DNA from 3 places in the Streptomyces sp. NPDC006923 genome. Region 1 is predicted to be linked to each of the others. Evidence: riboswitches for the same ligand, from Rfam matches in the RefSeq annotation. Region 1 holds a riboswitch; each other region holds the start of a gene.
The links. Region 1 has a riboswitch for cyclic di-AMP ahead of ABZ707_RS26200 (C40 family peptidase). Riboswitches for the same ligand answer to the same signal wherever they lie in the genome.

Region 1 (5,825 bases):
CCGCACGGTCTCGACCCGGTCGGCGTACGTGTGCGTGGTGGTGATGTCCCCGTATGTCCCCTCGGACGTATTGAGATTGTGGTTATAGGCGTCGGCGCCCGCCGCCCGCAGCCGCTCCGCCTGCCCGTCCGAGAGAAGGCCGAGGCAGGCGCACACCTCGACGCCTTCGTTCTGCTCCTTGATCGCCTCGATGGTCCGCGAGACCCGGTCGACGTCCCGGTCCGTCGGGCCGCGTCCGCTCGCGACCAGACAGACCCGCTTCGCGCCGCCCGCCACCCCGGCGGCCGCGGCCTTCGACGCCTCGTCGGGCTTGAGCCAGGTGTACTTGAGGATCTCAGCCGTGGAACCGAGCCGCTGAGAGCAGTACGAGCAGTCCTCGGGACACAGACCGGACTTGAGGTTGACCAGGTAGTTGAGTTTCACCCGCCGCCCGAACCACTCACGGCGTACCTTCCCGGCCGCGGCCACCACGTCGAGCAGCTCGTCGTCGGAGGTCGCCAGCACGGCGAGCGCTTCTTCGCGGGTCGGCAGCTCGCGCCGCAGGCCCTTCTCCACCAGCGTCTTCAGCAGATCCATGGCGCTGATCCTCGCCTACCTGACAGCTCGCGGCAAAGGAGGAACCCCACAACACGGCCGGATCGACGTGTGTGTATGACCACACCCTGCCCCGGTCCGGCCCCGGTTAGGGTCTGTGCGCTGCCTACAAAAGGACGGGACCCATGGAGCGGGATTTCCCCGGCTGGACCGACGATCCGTTCGCGTGGACCGGGGACGAGGCGCTGCGCCGTGAGCGTTCCGGTCTGGTCCGTACGCTCCGGCCGCGCGGGGCCGACTCCGCCCTGCTGGACCTGGCGAGCAACGACTATCTGGGCCTGGCCCGCCATCCGGCGGTGACCGGCGCCGCCGCGGCGGCCGCCCGCCGCTGGGGCGCGGGCGCCACCGGCTCCCGGCTGGTCACAGGAAGCACCGCGTTGCACGCCGAGCTGGAGCGCGAACTGGCCGATTTCTGCGGGTTCGAGGCCGCGCTCGTCCTCTCCTCCGGATACGCGGCCAATCTCGCCGCCCTCACCGCGCTGACGACCGGGGACTCCCTGATCGTGTCGGACGCGGGAAACCACGCCTCGATTGTGGACGGCTGCCGGCTCTCGCGCGCCGAGAAGGTCGTCGTGCCGCACGCGGAGCCCCTGGTCGTACGCAAGACGCTCGACGCACACCCGGGGCGGCGGGCTCTGGTGGTGAGCGACGCGGTGTTCTCGGTGGACGGCGACGCGGCGCCGCTGCGGGAACTGGCCGAGGTCTGCCGTACGCGGGGCGCCGCACTGCTCGTCGACGACGCGCACGGTCTGGGTGTGCTCGGCGCCGGGGGCCGGGGCGCCCTGGACGCGGCGGGCATCGCGGGAGCGGGCGGTGTGGTGGCCACCGTCACCCTCTCCAAGTCCCTGGGCAGCCAGGGCGGCGCGGTCCTCGGGCCGGCCCGGGTCATCAGCCACCTGGTCAACGCGGCCAGGACCTTCATCTTCGACACGGGCCTGGCACCCGCCGCCGTGGGCGGCGCCCTGGAGAGCCTGCGGCTGCTGCGCCGCGAGCCCGCCCGGGCGGACCGGGTGCGCGCCGTCGCCCGCACCCTGCACGCGCGGCTGACCGGGGAAGGGCTCACCGCCGTACGGCCGGACGCCGCCGTGGTCTCCGTCCGGGCGCCGTCACCGGAGGCGGCCGTGCGCTGGGCCGCGGACTGCCGCGCCGCGGGCCTGGCCGTGGGATGTTTCCGGCCGCCGTCGGTGCCGGACGGCATCTCCCGGATCAGGCTCACCGCCCGCGCCGACCTGACGGACCAGCAGATCGACGCGGCGGTGCGGACGGTGGTGGCGTCCGCACCGCCGCGCTGAGTCTTACGGACCCGGGCGGGGCGGTCCCTCAGTCGGTGAGTGCCTCCTCGCGCAGCGCGGACAGGAATGACGTCCAGGCGCCCGTGGAGAAGGCCAGCGGGGCGCGGCGCACGTCCTTGGAGTCACGTACGGCGAGCCCGGCCGCGCCGGTGCGGGCGGTCTCCACGCAGTTGTTCATCCCGGTACTGCGGCTGCTGCGCCGCCAACCGGTCGTCAGGACCGGGGGAGTTGTGGAAGGAATGGAGTCTGAGTTCTGGGCGGAAAGCCCCTGGGGGCGAGCGGTCATGATGCTCCCTACGCGCCGTCACCGATCCCGGCGATGAGATCCAAAGAGTCCTCGGGCGAGAGGGCACGCGCCTGCATCGTGCGGAATGCCGCGCCGTACGCCTCCAGCTCTTCTTTCCGCTCCAGATAGAGGCTATTCGTCAAGTGGTCGAGAACGACCAAATCCAGATCAGTAATGCCTGGAAAGGAGAAGATAACGAAAGGTCCGGTGAGCCCGACATAGCCGCCGGCGGCGAACGGCAGTACCTGTACACACACATGGGGGAGACGGGCCAGCTCCACCAGCCGCCGTAGCTGCTCCCGCATCACCCCCCGGCCACCCACCTCGCGCAGCAGCACGGCCTCGTCGAGCACGGCGTTCAGCTCCAGCGGACTCGGCGCGCGCAGCGCCTCCTGACGGGCGAGCCGTACCTCCACCAGGGAGTCGACCGTCGCGGCCGGCAGGCCCTCCAGCGCCGCCTGTGTCACGGCACGGGCGTAGCCGGGGGTCTGCAGCAGGCCCGGCACCACGGAGGTCTCCAGGGTGCGCACGACGCGGGCCTGGGACTCCAGGCTGATGAAGTCCCGGTAACCGGGCGGGATCACACCGTCGTACGCCTTCCACCATCCGGGCCCGGTGCCCGGCACGCCGGCCAGAGCGCCCAGCAGCGTCCGCAGCCGGGGGTCGGCGATCCGCAGCGCGTCGAGCAGGCCGGCCAGGTCGGTGTCCTTCACCCCGCTGACACCCGTCTCGATACGGCTCACCTTCGACTGGTGCCAGCCGAGCAGCCGCGCCGTCTCCCCGCTCGTCAGCCCCGCGCTCCGGCGCAGCCTGCGCAATTCGTCACCGAGCCTGCGTCGGCGTACCGCCGGAATATGCCGCATGACCGAACCACTTCCTCTTGCCCGTGCCGCTTGTCCGTCTGCCCGTGCTCGCGCCATTCGGGGGCGCGGCGGAGAAGCTATCTTTCCGGGGCTCAAATACGGTCTCGCGTAGCAGAGTTCACCGCTACGGGCGACAGATATATGCAGATCTCGGTGGATCGGCTCTGTGAACGGCCCGACAAGTGGCAGTCTGACGCGGAGCACAGTCCGAGGCCGTCCGCGCAGTCATCCGCTCTGTGCCGGAGACCGGTCCGGCGGGAAAGGGACGGCGTCTTCATGGCAGACCGGCAAGAGGCATCCATCACCCTTCCGAGCGACCCCGCGGCCGTACCCGCGGCGCGAAGATATGTCGCGGACCTGCTCACCGAGTGGGGACTGCCCGCGGACGCGGAGACCGTCGACACGGTCCGGCTGATCGTCTCGGAGCTGGCGACCAACGCCGTACAGCACACACTCGGCCAGTCGCCCACCTTCACGGTGGAGATCCGGCTGGACCGTCACGAGGAGCTGCGCCTCGGTGTCACCGACAGCCATCCGCGCTGGCCGCAGCGGCTTCCCGCGCCGGTGCAGCAGGACAACGGCCGAGGCATGGTCATCGTCCGTTCGCTGACCGCCGAGTACGGCGGCCGGCTGGTCGTCACCCCGACCGCGGAGGGCGGCAAGACGGTCTGGGTCACCCTGCCCTGGACGGTGGCCCCGGGTCAGATCTGATCCGGGGACCGGCTCGGGAGCCGCCAGGACGGGTGGGAGCGCCCGGGGAGGCGGCGCGTGGATCCGACGCGTCGTCAGCGGGCGCTCGGCTGCGGGGGCACCCCCGCGCCCTCAGTTCACCCGGCCGTACCAGACGCTCCGGGACCAGATCCGCTCCAGCCGCACCACGGCGCCGGTCTTCGGCGAATGCCAGATCTTGCCCCGGCCGGCGTAGATGCCGACGTGGTAGATGTTGCTCCCGTAGTGGAAGAACACCAGATCGCCCTTGCGCCGGTGGGAGGGTGAGATGTGGCGGGTCCGGTTGTACTGCTGCTGGGCCGTGCGCGGGAGTCTCTTCCCCACCCTCTTGAAGGAATAGAGAGTCAGCCCCGAACAGTCGAAGCGATGCGGCCCGGTCGCACCGTACTGGTACGGCGACCCCTGTTTGGAAGCGGCGATCCGCAGTGCCTTGGTCGCGTGGCCGGGGACTGCGCTGGCCTCGTCGGCGGCGCTCGGCACCAGCATGGTGCCGCCGACGGCGGCGAGTGTGAGGACCGATACGGCACGGGTCCGTGAGAGCAAATTCGGGACATGCGTCTGCGCGGTCATGCTCAACCCTTCGTCAGCCGCTTGTGAAGGATGACCTGTCGGGTTCGGACAGGCGAAGATGCCCGGCCGCGCAAGCGGCTTCACCCCGAGGAACGGCCACAACCCGGTCGTCCCGTCACGCTTGGGTCCTCCACTCCTGCCGATCCACTCCTGTCGACCAGTCATCCGGTACGGCGGCAGGACTCAGCGTCCGCCCGGACCGCCTCGCCGAGGTGGCGGGGGCTTGTCGTTTCACGGATCTTGACGCGGAACCGGCGCGTTTCGGTGACGAAACGACGATATGTGAGTCTCATCACGTCTGACCCATACGGGTGGTCGGTCAACGGTTGATGACGGAGTGTCGGGGTTCGTCAGGGCCTGTAGCTGCAAGGAAACCGGCGGCGCCTCGCGCGTCCGGCCGCTTCGCGCAACTTGAGCGCCCGATCCGGGCCCGCGCGCCGCTAGGCCGAATGAGGGAGCCGTGCCCGTACGGGCGCGTCCGTACGGGAGGACACACCGTCAAGTCGCGTCCCCGGGGGGCATGGTGACCCTCCCGGCCCGCCGTTCCCCGTCCAGTACGCGCAGCGCGCGCGCCAGTGTCGCCGTGTGCAGCTCGGTCTCGCCCCTGGCGTGCATCGCCGTCAGCGCGTCCCGCAGCGCGGCCACCCGTGCGGGCAGCGCCTGCGCGGCGCGCAGGGCGCTGTAGGTGTCGGAGCCACGGGCCGGATTGATCCGCCCCAGCAGGTCGACGACCTGGAGATAGCTGTCCACGACGTCGCCCTCGGCGCGGGTCAGCGCGGGCAGCGGAGGCAGTTCCGGTGGCAGCATCGGCGACTACCGCCCGCCCGGAGAGCTGCCGGGGCCGGGGAGGGCCGCGGACGCCTTCCGGTTCCGCACCACGTGATCGACGAGCCCGTACGCCCTGGCGGCCACCGCGTCGAAGATCTTGTCCCGCGCGATGTCCTCGGTGATCCGCTCCGCGCTCCGGCCGGTGTGCCGCGCCAGCAGGGATCCCAGCAGGGAGCGCTGCCGCAGGATCTCCTCGGCCTGGATCGCCAGATCGGACGGCTGCCCCATGACGGGCTCCGCGACGGCGGGCTGCTGGAGGACGACACGGGCGCCGGGCAGCGCCATCCGCTTCCCCGGGGTGCCGGCGGCCAGCAGCACCGCCGCGGTCGAGGCGGCCTGACCGAGGCAGCTCGTCTCCACGTCGCAGGTGACGAGCCGCATCGTGTCGTAGATGGCCGACATGGCGCTGACCGAACCGCCCGGGGAGTTGATGTACAGACAGATGTCCTGGTCCGGCGCGGCGTACTCCAGATGCAGGAACTGCGCGATCACATCGTTGGCCGCGGTGTCGTCGACCGCGGTGCCGAGAAAGATGATCCGCTCCTCCAGCAGCTTGGAGTACGGGTCGAGGGTGCGGATGCCCCGGCTGGTGCGCTCGGTGAACTCGGGCAGGACGTGGCGGGCCGAAGGGCCGTTCATGGCGTACCTCTCCTCATGCGCGGT
Region 2 (5,825 bases), on a different contig from region 1:
CCAGCCGCTGCCGGGACTGCTCGCCGAGAAGCTGCTGGCGCACAGCCCGCATCTTGACCGGGTGTTCTTCGGCAACAGTGGTACGGAAGCGGTCGAGACGGCCCTGAAGTTCGCCCGCTACGCGACGGGGAAGCCCAGGATCCTCTACTGCTCGCACGCCTTCCACGGGCTGACCACCGGCTCGCTGTCCGTCAATGGCGAGGACGGGTTCCGGGACGGCTTCGCGCCGCTGCTGCCCGACACGGCGGTCGAACTCGGTGATCTGGACGCGCTGGAGCGGGAGCTGAAACGCGGTGATGTGGCCGCCTTTGTCGTCGAGCCGATCCAGGGCAAAGGGGTGCATGCGGCGCCGCCGGGCTTTCTGCTCGCGGCCCAGGAACTGCTCCACCGGCACAAGGCGCTGCTCATCGCCGACGAGGTGCAGACCGGTCTCGGCAGGACCGGCGACTTCTACGCCTACCAGCACGAGGAAGGGGTGGAACCGGATCTCGTCTGTGTGGCGAAGGCTCTCTCCGGCGGCTATGTCCCCGTGGGCGCGACCCTCGGCAAGGACTGGATCTTCAAGAAGGTCTACTCGTCGATGGACCGGGTGCTGGTGCATTCGGCGAGCTTCGGCTCCAACGCGCAGGCCATGGCCGCCGGCCTCGCCGTCCTGTCGGTGATGGAGGACGAGAAGATCGTCGCCAACGCGCGGACGACCGGGGATCTGCTCAGGTCACGGCTGGCCGCGCTGGTCGACCGCTATGAGCTGCTGCACGAGGTGCGGGGCCGGGGTCTGATGATCGGCATCGAGTTCGGCCGTCCGAACTCGATCAAGCTGCGGGGCCGGTGGACGATGCTCCAGGCCGCCCGCAAGGGGCTCTTCGCGCAGATGGTGGTCGTACCGCTGCTCCAGAAGCACCGCATTCTCACCCAGGTGTCGGGCGACCACCTCGAAGTGATCAAGCTGATCCCGCCGCTGACCATCGGAGAGCGAGAGGTCGAGCGCTTTGTCGACGCCTTCACCGCCGTCATGGACGACGCCCATGGGGGCGGCGGGCTGATGTGGGACTTCGGGCGGACACTGGTGAAGCAGGCCGTCGCCAACAGGTGAGGCGCTCCCCGCCCACCCAGCCGGGTTTGCCTCTGGGGCAACAAATTTGCCTCGGAGGAAATATCCTGGCGCAATAGAGGCATGCGTACACCTCCCGCGGACGAGCCGGCCGACGAACCCGGCCGGCTCTCCGACGAGCTGCCCGATGTCGCGCCCCGGCTGCGCGAGCTGCGTCGCGACCAGCGGCTCACCCTGGAGTCCGCCGCCCGCCGGGCCGGGCTCTCTCCCGCTCATCTGTCCCGGCTGGAGACGGGCCGCCGCCAGCCCTCGCTGCCCATGCTGCTGGCCCTCGCCCGGATCTACGGTACGACCGTCTCCGAACTGCTCGGCGAAGTGCCGCCGGAACGCGACCCCATTGTCCGGGCCGGCCGTGCCGAGCCCGTCGAGGCCGACGGCTGGACCTACCACCAGGCGGGCGGCTCCGGCCGGGCCATGCAGCCGCTCCGGGTCCAGGTGCCGTACGGGGCCCAGGGCGATCTCGTCCGTGTGCACCCGGGGGAGGAGTGGCTCTATGTCCTCGAAGGGCGGCTGCGCCTGAGTCTCGGGGACGCCGTGCATGTGCTCGACCCGGGGGACAGCGCGCACTTCGACTCGCTCACACCGCACCGGATCGCGGCGGCCGGACCCGCCGGGACCGAGCTGCTCTTCGTCCACACCCTGCTGCAGACCCCCGCCGCCGAGCTGTGCCTCGGCGGCGGGGCTCACCGCGGCTGATCCTCAGAGAGGTCTGTCACCATGTCAGAGAACGCAGTTCCGGACCCCGCGGGTACGCGGGCCGGCCAGGAAGACGTGCCGGCCCGCGTAACGAATCAGGAGAAGACGTTCCCCAGGGGACTTGTCATCCGGCTTTTCGCCTATCTGGTGGCCGGTCACCTCTTCGCGGGCTTCCTCTATCTGCTCTTCGAGCTGGGGGCGCGCGGTCAGTAGCGGTCGGCGCGGGCCCGACGGCGGGCGCGCGTCTCAGGAAAGCAGGCGGGCGCGCAGCCGCTCACGGGTCTCGGGGGTGACTCCGAGGCCCGCTGACAGATAACGCTCGGTGCTGCCCCAGGTCTTCTCAATGGTCTCGAAAGCCGCTGCGAGGTATTCCGATCTGGCGTCGAAGAGCGGGCTGAGCAGCTCCATGACCTCGGCGGACGTCCCGGCGGGCGAATTGTCGCTGCGGTGGATCGGATAGCGGCGCCGCGGGTCGTTCGACTTCAGGTAGTCCGCCTCTATCGCCTCGCGCTCGACCCCGACGGCCAGCAGCGACACGGCTATGGAGAGACCGGCCCGGTCCTTGCCCGCGGCGCAGTGCATGAGGGCGGGGACGCTGTCCTCGGCCAGGGCGTGCAGGACGCGGCTGTGCTCGGCGGTGCGGTCCGTGATGATCGCGCGGTACGAGTCGGTCATCCGGGCCGCGGCCCTGCCGTCCGCGAGGAGCGAGCGGAGCTGGTCGAGGTCGCCGTCCCGGACCATCAGCCAGAACTCCGCCCCGTCCGCGGGATCGGTGAGCGGGATGTTCACATTGCGCACACCCGTCAGCTCCACGTCCGCGCCGTCGAGCTTGAGGTCGGCGGCATTGCGGAAGTCGAAGACGGTGTGCAGCCCGAGGGACGAGAGGAAGGCGGAGTCGGCCGCGGTGGCGTTGGCGAGGTGGCCACTGCGGAAGAGCCGCCCGTGCCGCACCTGCCGGCCGTCCGTGGTCGGCAGTCCGCCCACATCGCGGAAGTTGCGTACCCCGGTCAGCTCGGGCTCGGTCGACGGGACCTGCTGCGTCACGGCCTGCTCCTCCGTGTCTGCCGCCGGCGCCGCTCGCCGACGATGTCGACTTCTGACACTACGACATCGGTTCTCAGGAGACCGGAGTTCGCGACCCGGGGAGCGAATGCGAACTATTCGGACATCGCAGGAGGCTACAAATCGCCCAAATGTGCATCTGTCCGTATTGGCGTATTTCGCATAACGTGCCCCGGTGCAGGGGGAGATGGGTTCCCGCTGGTGAGCAGGATCATATCCGTGACGGTCCGTGGCGGCGAAGCGAATTGAAATCGCCGTGACGCACGGAATCCGAAGATCGGTGATTCACGCAGGGTGACCGGAAATCCAGGGCGATATCGGGGCGTCTGCCGCCCCTGGGAATAAGCGGCTTGTTAATGCCCTCCCGGCTCGCCTACGTTCAGCCTCAATCCAGGCGGACCGCCGAATCCTGCCGCCGCTTGGAATTCGCACTCACCCATCCACGTGTGGCAGGAGCGGGGGACCCAGGTAGTACGCCGTTCCGGAATATCGGACGGCTCGGGGTGAAGTCGCGCAGTAAGCGCGGCAGGGCATCTCCAGCCCTAACCCGACAGCTCACCTCGCAGGCGCCGGAGAGGAATTGACCATGCCCGCGAAGGGTAAGCACCGCCGCACCAGGACCAGCCCGTTCAGCCGCGGCCTTCTCGCCGCCGGTACGGGCGGCGCCGCCATCGCTCTTCCGCTCATCGGCGCCACCGGCGCGCACGCCGCCGAGAAGGCCGCGCCCGCCACCGAACCGCACGCCGTCTCGGCGGCCGCCCAGACGAGTCAGCACGCGTCCGCCAAGAAGACCGCCACCAAGGCTCCGAAGATCTACTCCGTGGTCGCCGGTGACTACCTTTCCAAGATCGCCTCCGAACAGCATGTCCGGGGCGGCTGGCACAAGCTGTACGCCGACAACCGCAAGGCCGTGGGGCCCGACCCGTCGCTCATCCACCCGGGCCTGAAGCTCACCATCGGCGCCAAGTCGAGTGGCCCGCACAAGCCGGCGGGCCACCACTCCAAGCCCGGTGGCACGGACGCTCAGCCCGGCAACGCCCCGGCCAAGCCCTCGGACGACCCCGCTCCCGTCAAGACCGGAACTCCCGCCGCCGACCCGGTGGACGACAACAGCGGTTCCGGCTTCACCCTGCCGGTCGACGGCATAGCCATCGGCACGCCGTACCACGCCAGTGGCAGCAACTGGTCCAGCGGCTACCACACCGGTGTGGACTTCCTGGCGCCCTCGGGCACCGTTGTGAAGGCCGTCGGCGCGGGCACCGTCGTTTCGGCCGGCTGGGGCGGTTCGTACGGCAACCAGGTCGTCATCCAGCACGACGACGGCCACTACTCGCAGTACGGCCACCTGTCCTCCATCTCGGTCTCCGAGGGCGACACCGTCAGCGAGGGCCAGCAGATAGGGCTCTCCGGCGCGACCGGCAATGTCACGGGACCGCACCTGCACTTCGAGATCCGTACGGGTCCCGACTACGGCTCGGACATCGACCCGCTGGCCTTCCTCCGCGAGCACGGCGTCTCCGTCTGATCCCGTCCGTCTGATCCCGAACACCCCGCTCCGAACCGGTATTCCGTCCGAGAACGCCGGTGGGTCAACACCTCCGCCCGGCACCGAAAGTGCCGGGCGGAGGCATGGTGCCTATTCCCGCTTGGGTGAAACTTGACCGATGGTGTATCTCACCGCCGTCAACGGCTTCTTACGGTCGCGTAGGTCACATCTGCGAGTGAAAGATGAGCGGTTGTGGCAGATGATTCGAGATCCAGAAGAAGCGGCGTATTCGCGTCGTACGCGGCGATCGGTGACAGCTTCACCGAAGGCGTGGGAGATCTGGGACCCGACGGGCTGTATATCGGCTGGGCCGACCGGCTCGCGGTCCTGCTGGCCGACCGGCTGCCGGTCTCCGGTGACGCCGTGGACACCGTGCACGGCGATTTCCGGTACGCCAATCTCGCGGTACGCGGCCGGCTCCTCGACCAGATCGTCGACGAGCAGATCCCCCGGGCGAAGGAACTCGCCCCGGACCTGGTGACCTTCTGTGCCGGCGGCAACGACATCATCCGTCCAGGTACCGATCCCGACGATGTCGCCGAGCGTTTCGAGCGGGCCGTGGCCGACCTCACGGGCGCCGTCGGCACGGTCATGGTGACCACCGGATTCGACACCCGCGGGGTCCCCGTGCTGCGCCATCTGCGGGGCAAGATCGCCACGTACACCGCGCATGTGCGCTCCATCGCCGACCGCTACGACTGCCCCGTCCTCGATCTCTGGTCCCTCAGGTCCGTCCAGGACCGGCGTGCCTGGGACGGCGACCGGCTGCATCTGTCACCCGAGGGGCACACCCGGGTCGCGCTGCGCGCCGCGCAGGTGCTCGGTCTCGACGTGCCGGCCGACCCGGACCAGGCGTGGCCGCCGCAGCCGCCGCGCGGCACGTTCGAGGTCCGGCGCGACGACATCCACTGGGCGCGCGAATATCTGGTGCCCTGGATCGGACGCCGGCTGCGCGGCGAGTCGTCGGGCGACCAGGTGGCGGCCAAGCGGCCCGATCTGCTGCCGCTGAAGCACTGACGGCGGGGCCGCCCCGGGGCGTGTTGCAGAAGTCCCGTCCGGCTCGCGGCGCTACGTCTCGAACACGCCCCGCGCCCCCGCCGGGATCCGCTCCAGCACCCCGCCCGCGAACACGTCGTACAACGGCAGCGTCTCCAGGTGCACATAGCCGATGTGACAGTCGCACAGCGCCTTCGGGCAGGCCCGGGGCCCAAGGGCCCGCCGGTACGACCCGTCGTAGAGATTGCCCAGCTCGGCACGGACGAAATGGCAGCGCCGCACGGTGCCGTCGCCGTCCACCGAGATCACCGACTCGCCCGTACGGCACGGCAGACCGGCCGAGCGGTGCGGATGGCGGCTGTACGGGAAGAGCGGATCGAGGTCCGTCCACCGGGCGGCCTCCTCGTCCGTATA
Region 3 (5,825 bases), on a different contig from region 1:
CTCTCCCCGACGTGCGTGCCACCGCACATCCCCGCACCAGTGTGGCACCCGGGACGAGTTGGCGGCGATCACTTCACCGGCGGGACCGCTCGGCCCGGGCGCGGCCCCGCGGTACGGAGGGCCCCGGGCCTGAGCCCTCGGATGTCAGGCGTCAGGCCGACGCGGCGGTGAGATCGCCCAGTTCCTCCGCCGTCAGCTCCAGCTCGGTCGCCGCCAGCAGCGCGGGAAGCTGCTCGGGGGTCCGCGCGGACGCGAGGGGCGCGACGACGGTCGGCTGCGCGGCCAGCCACGCCAGGGCGACGGTCGCGGGCTCGGCGCCGCGCGCCCCGGCGATCCGGTCCAGCGCGTCGAGCACCTTCGCACCGCGCTCGGTCCCCAGGTACGTGCCCGCGCCCGCGGCCCGGGCGCTCCTGACCTCCGTACCCGGGCGGTACTTGCCGGTGAGGAAGCCGGAGGCCAGGGCGGAGTACGGCACGGCGGACAGCCCGTACCGGGCCGCCGTGTCCTGGAGCGCGCCCTCGTACGTGTCGCGCGACACCAGGTTGTAGCGCGGCTGGAGCGCCGCGTAGCGGGCCAGCCCCTCGCGCTCCGAGAAGGCGAGCGAGGCCGCGAGCCGGTCGGGGCCGATGTTGGACGCCGCGATGGCACGCACCTTCCCGTCCTTCACGAGCCCGTCGAGGGCGGTGATGATCTCCTCGACCGGGACGCTCAGGTCGTCGAAGTGCGTGTAGTACAGGTCGATGTAGTCCGTGCCCAGCCGCCGCAGCGACTCCTCGGCGCCGGCCCTGATGGTCTCCGCCGAGAGGCCCTGGTACCGGGGATGGCGGCCGACCTTGGTCGCCACCAGCACCTCGGAGCGATTGCCGCGCGAGGCGACCCAGTTGCCCAGGACGGTCTCCGACTCACCGCCCTCGTGCCCCGGCACCCAGGAGGAATACGTGTCGGCGGTGTCGACGAAGTTGCCGCCGGCGGCGGCGTAGGCGTCGAGCACGGCGAAGGACTGCTTCTCGTCGGAGGTCCAGCCGAAGACATTGCCCCCGAGGGCGAACGGAAAGATCCGGAGGTCGGAGGTGCCCAGCTTACGCAGCTCAGTCATGGGTGAATTCAACAGCCGCGGTGGGGCGCCCTGTTCCGTTTTCGCGCCATGTCCCCGTCTTTTCCACGGTTCCAGTGCCTCCCGTCCCCACCGCCCGGGGGCACCGGCCCGGGAACGGCCGACGGCTCCGGCGCCTGGAGGGGGCGCCGGAGCCGTCGGGACCGCGGGTGGGTCAGGGGGTGAGGCCCTTGCCGCGCAGCCAGCTCATCGGGTCGACGCCCGCGCCGTCCGGCGTGTGCACTTCGAGGTGCAGATGCGGACCGGTCACATTGCCGGTCGCGCCGACGCGTCCGATGACCTCGCCCGTGGAGACCTTCTGTCCGGCGCTGACGGTCATCGAGGACTGGTGGCAGTACCAGATCTCCGTACCGTCATCCAGCTCCAGGACCGTGCGGTAGCCGTACGAGCCGGACCAGCCGGCCGACTTGACGGTGCCGCTGTGCACGGCCTTGACCGGCGTACCCGTCGGGGCCGCGAAGTCCAGACCGGTGTGGTAGCCGGAGGACCACATGGAGCCGGCCTGGCCGTAGGTCGAGGTGAGGGTGTACGAGGAGGTCGGGAGGGCGTAGCTGGCGGCCAGCTTGGCGAGCCGCTCCGCCTCCGCCTTGGCCCTGGCCTCCGCCTCGGCCTTCCGCTTCGCCGCCGCCGCCTTCTTCTCGGCGTCGGTCTGCTGCTTCCTCGCCTCGGCCGCGGCCTTCTCGGCCGCCGCCGTCTCCGCGGCCGCCTGCTGCGCCGCGTCGGCCTCGCTCTGCTGCTGCTCGGCCTGCTGGAGGATGCGGGCCCGGAGGGCCTCGCCCGCGTCGGTGGCGCCCTGCTCCGCGTCGGCGGTGGTGAGGCCGGCCGTGGTGAGCGGGGCCGCGGCCAGGACATTGTCCGGCTCGGCGTCGTGCGACACGAGGGAGCCCACGCCCGGCAGCGACGTGGCGTCCGGGAGATTGTCCGTGATGGTGTCGGGCAGGGATATGGAGACAGCGGGCTTGTCCTGCGCGGTGGCTATGCCGCCCGCGCCGACGGCGGCTATGACGCCGACGCCGAGGACCGTGGAGCTACGGGCGATCCCATTGCGGGCTATCCCGGTGCGCTGCTTGGCGACGCGGTGCCTGCCGCGTACGGGGCGGATGGACTCCTCGGTGGGGTTCCATTCCCCCCAGGCCCGGTCCGGCTCGATCGCGGAGGTGCGAGTTTCGAAGAGGGCTTCGGGGGCAGGCTGATTGGACGCCACAGGGGCGCACTCCTTTCCTTCCTTCTCGCCTACCGGGTTAGCTGACGGGTTCGGAGCAGGAAGGTCTCCTACGGGTGCTCTCTGCCGCACAGGGCAGCAAAGAACGTCCGATTCACCCCAATGTGTGGTTCCCCGGTTCCCTGGCGGGATTCGGCGCGTGCGCACGGCGCCGTCTCTTACGACGGCTGGGACGACCGCGCTGCGTTATCGAACGTTAATAGAGACCAGGGCTTTATTCCAAGCTGTTCCCGGTAATCGTTAACGACTTCGCATCGGACTTACCAGGATATAAATGGTCACAGTCGGGCGAATTCTCCGGAGCCGAAAGCCGGGGCCATTTCTGATGGTGTGTCAGATGTTATGCGCAGCGGTACCTGTCGATTACCGGCAGTGAATCGACCCGGCGGATCGGCATAATGAATCAGCCGCGCGGGCCCGGCCGCCGGCGCCGGTCCTGCCGTACTCGCCGTCAGGGAGTGACGGGCATCACACGGCGCCACTCCGGCTGCCGCCAGTTGGCGGGCCGGCCGACCGCCAGCAGCGCCATGTCGTCCTGACTCCCGCCGCCCGTATGCAGCCGTACGTCCTCGATCAGGGCCTGCAGCAGGTCGTCGGGCCCCTGGAAGACCCGGCCGCTGAGCCGCTCGCTCGGGACGTAGAAGGCACCCTGGTCGTCGCGCGCCTCGGAGAGCCCGTCCGTGTAGAAGAGCAGCGTCGCCCCGTCGGGATAGGCGGCCTCCTCGGCGCGGTCGGGCCAGGCGCCCAGTTCGCTCATCCCGAGGGGCAGCGCGGGATCGGTCGGTTCGAGGATCCGCACCTGGCCGTCGGCGCCCAGCAGCAGCGGCTCGGGGTGGCCCCGGTTGACCAGCCGCACCACATTGCCGCTGTGCGGGATCTCGGCGAGCACGGCCGTGGTGAACCCCTCGAAGGCGTCGAGCCCGTCCCGCCGCGAACCCTCGCGTGTGATGGCGCGCTCCAGCCGCTGCGCCACCCCCTCCAGCGTGCTCTCCTGCTCGGCGGCCTCGCGGAAGGATCCGATGACCACCGCCACCGCTTCGACCGCCTCAAGCCCCTTCCCGCGCACGTCCCCGACCACCAGCCGCACTCCGTACGGCGTGTCCTGCACGGCGAACAGGTCGCCGCCGATGAACGCGCCCTCCTGGGCCGCCTCGTACCGCGCGGCGATACGGAGCCCGCCGATCCGCTCGGCGGGTCTCGGCAGCACCGCCCGCTGCGCGGTCTCGGCGATGATCCGGGCGGAGGCGAGGCGCTCCCCGCTGCGCCGGACGACGCCGTTGATGTACAGCGCGAGGATGGACACGATCAGCACGGTCAGCAGCTCGGTGAGCGACGCCGGATCCGCCATCGACTGGTTGTAGATGTTCAGTCCCACCTCGGCGACCAGCGCGGCGACGCCGACCAGCAGGGTGCCGAGCATCGGGTAGAACGGCGCGGCCACCAGCGGGGCGGCCGCGAAGAGCGGGGAGGCGGTGATCCGCGCGGGGGTCACAAGATCGAGCACCACACCGGCGACGATCACCAGGCCGGGCAGGACACGGACCAGCCCACGCCCGGAACGGCGGCCCATGCCATGGCCCGCGCTGCGGCTGGTGACACGGCCGGTGCTGCCGGCGCCCGCCCAGAAACCCGTCCTGTCCTCGGCCCAGAACCCGGCTTCGTCCCCGCCCCGGCGGGCTCCGCCGCCGTTGCCCTCTCGGAGCTTCCCTAGCTTCACCACCAGTGGTCTCCTGCCGGTCCGCTACGGCTGCGGACGGTACCGCGCTCCACCCAGGCTGATCGCTGCCGCTCCCGGCGGCGACTCGCTCTCGGCCGACTGGACTACGGGGCCGGTCCCGGGCCGGACCCGGTCGGGTCGGACGGCAAGGGCGGGCCCGGTCGGGCAGTCGGTTCCATCGGCCAGGTGGTGCTCGGCGTACCCCTTCATGGTGTTCCGTACGAGCACAGCCGTCTCTTCACCGTACTTGCCACAACCGGCGAAAAGTGGATCGTCCGGCCAACGCCGTATCGGCCGCACACGACGAAGGCCCGGATCCTGAGGATCCGGGCCTGCGTTCTCTTCGGAGTAGCGGGGACAGGATTTGAACCTGCGACCTCTGGGTTATGAGCCCAGCGAGCTACCGAGCTGCTCCACCCCGCGTCGGTGAACCTGACTCTACGCCATCCAGAGCAAGATCATCACCACTCGGTGTCGCGATCGGGGCAGGACTCGGCGGAGCGACGCGTCAGGCGGCCTCGACGACATCGGCCCGTACCGCCGCCGCCCACTCCACCAGAAGCCGCTGGTAGCGCTCCTGCTCGGCGGGCGGCAGCACACCGCCGGCCCGCCCCCACAGGGCACGGATCTCCGTGTTGACAACAGCGGCGGACCTGACGGAACCGCGATCACCGGACGCAGCACAAGCGGACGAGGAAGCGAACATGAGAGCAAGGCTACGGCCCGCCACTGACAATTGGCGGAGAGTATCCCCCCGGGCCCCGTCCGGTGGATCGTCGCGGGCCTGCGGCGTCCGGCACGGCCCGTGCCACGAGGAACCGCGCCACCGGGACGCCCGTACCCGGCCGGCGCCCGGACGTCCCTCCGCCGCGCGACACGCGTGCGACGCGCCGCGTCCGCCGCCGCGCGCTGATCCACCAGGGATTACAGGACACCCCTTAGGCTCGGACCGGTGATTGAAACCTTCGTGTTCGATGTCGGCGAGACCCTCGTGCGCGACGACCGCTACTGGGCTTCCTGGGCCGACTGGCTGGGCATTCCCCGGCACACCATCTCCGCCCTCGTCGGCGCGGTCACCGTCCAGAACAGGGACAGTGCCGACGCCCTGCGTCTCATCAAACCCGGCATGGATGTCGGCGAGGCATACCGCGCCAGAGAAGCCGCCGGCCGCGGCGAACACCTCGACGAATCCGATCTCTATCCCGACGTGCGGCCCGCCCTCGCGGGTCTCCAGGCGCTCGGCGTCCGGGTCGTCCTGGCGGGCAACCAGACCGTCAAGGCCGGAGAGCTGCTGCGCGGTCTCGATCTCCCCGCCGATCTCATCGTCACCTCGGGCGAGTGGGGCGTCGCCAAACCGTCGCGGGACTTCTTCGCCCGGGTCGCCGAGGCGGCCAAGGCCCCGCCCGAGAAGACGGCGTACGTCGGTGACCATCCCGCGTACGACCTGTTCCCCGCCGTGGAGGCCGGGCTGCGCACCGTCCATCTGCGGCGCGGCCCCTGGGGCTATCTGTGGGCGGACGACCCGGATGTGATCGCGGCGGCGGACTGGCGGATCGACAGCCTGACGCAGCTCACCTCGATCGCCGCGGGCTGAACGGCCCCGCCGTCGCACGGACCCGCCCCGGGCGGGCAGGACTGGCGGCCCGCGTGAGGTGGCGCACACTTGAAATGCGCGCGCTCCCTACCGGTGAGGGGGCTCACCGGTACCGCGGGCTCTCTACGCGACTCTCCCTGGTCATCTCGTGACCAGGGGGCGCCATGCCCGCGCCCGC

Region 2: it holds a riboswitch for cyclic di-AMP, as region 1 does, so the genes downstream of both, ABZ707_RS20850 (LysM peptidoglycan-binding domain-containing M23 family metallopeptidase) here and ABZ707_RS26200 (C40 family peptidase) in region 1, are expected to answer to the same signal.
Region 3: it holds a riboswitch for cyclic di-AMP, as region 1 does, so the genes downstream of both, ABZ707_RS32380 (M23 family metallopeptidase) here and ABZ707_RS26200 (C40 family peptidase) in region 1, are expected to answer to the same signal.

The regions. Positions count from the first base shown of each region.
Region 1 is NZ_JBEYIF010000015.1:99,680-105,504, reverse strand. Features, by position in the region: gene bioB (biotin synthase BioB) at 1-576, opposite strand, end outside; gene ABZ707_RS26220 (8-amino-7-oxononanoate synthase) at 720-1,886, shown strand; gene ABZ707_RS26215 (DUF397 domain-containing protein) at 1,915-2,172, opposite strand; gene ABZ707_RS26210 (helix-turn-helix transcriptional regulator) at 2,181-3,035, opposite strand; gene ABZ707_RS26205 (ATP-binding protein) at 3,312-3,746, shown strand; gene ABZ707_RS26200 (C40 family peptidase) at 3,858-4,334, opposite strand; cyclic di-AMP (ydaO/yuaA leader) riboswitch at 4,337-4,523, opposite strand; gene ABZ707_RS26195 (hypothetical protein) at 4,833-5,141, opposite strand; gene ABZ707_RS26190 (ATP-dependent Clp protease proteolytic subunit) at 5,148-5,801, opposite strand.
Region 2 is NZ_JBEYIF010000010.1:845-6,669, forward strand. Features, by position in the region: gene ABZ707_RS20830 (aspartate aminotransferase family protein) at 1-1,093, shown strand, start outside; gene ABZ707_RS20835 (XRE family transcriptional regulator) at 1,175-1,807, shown strand; gene ABZ707_RS20840 (DUF6126 family protein) at 1,883-2,020, shown strand; gene ABZ707_RS20845 (tyrosine-protein phosphatase) at 2,054-2,851, opposite strand; cyclic di-AMP (ydaO/yuaA leader) riboswitch at 3,293-3,453, shown strand; gene ABZ707_RS20850 (LysM peptidoglycan-binding domain-containing M23 family metallopeptidase) at 3,456-4,394, shown strand; gene ABZ707_RS20855 (SGNH/GDSL hydrolase family protein) at 4,608-5,432, shown strand; gene ABZ707_RS20860 (STM4011 family radical SAM protein) at 5,484-5,825, opposite strand, start outside.
Region 3 is NZ_JBEYIF010000034.1:18,137-23,961, forward strand. Features, by position in the region: gene ABZ707_RS32375 (aldo/keto reductase) at 152-1,096, opposite strand; gene ABZ707_RS32380 (M23 family metallopeptidase) at 1,269-2,318, opposite strand; cyclic di-AMP (ydaO/yuaA leader) riboswitch at 2,330-2,484, opposite strand; gene ABZ707_RS32385 (PP2C family protein-serine/threonine phosphatase) at 2,788-3,906, opposite strand; tRNA gene ABZ707_RS32390 (tRNA-Met) at 4,403-4,476, opposite strand; gene ABZ707_RS32395 (hypothetical protein) at 4,562-4,759, opposite strand; gene ABZ707_RS32400 (HAD family hydrolase) at 5,009-5,647, shown strand.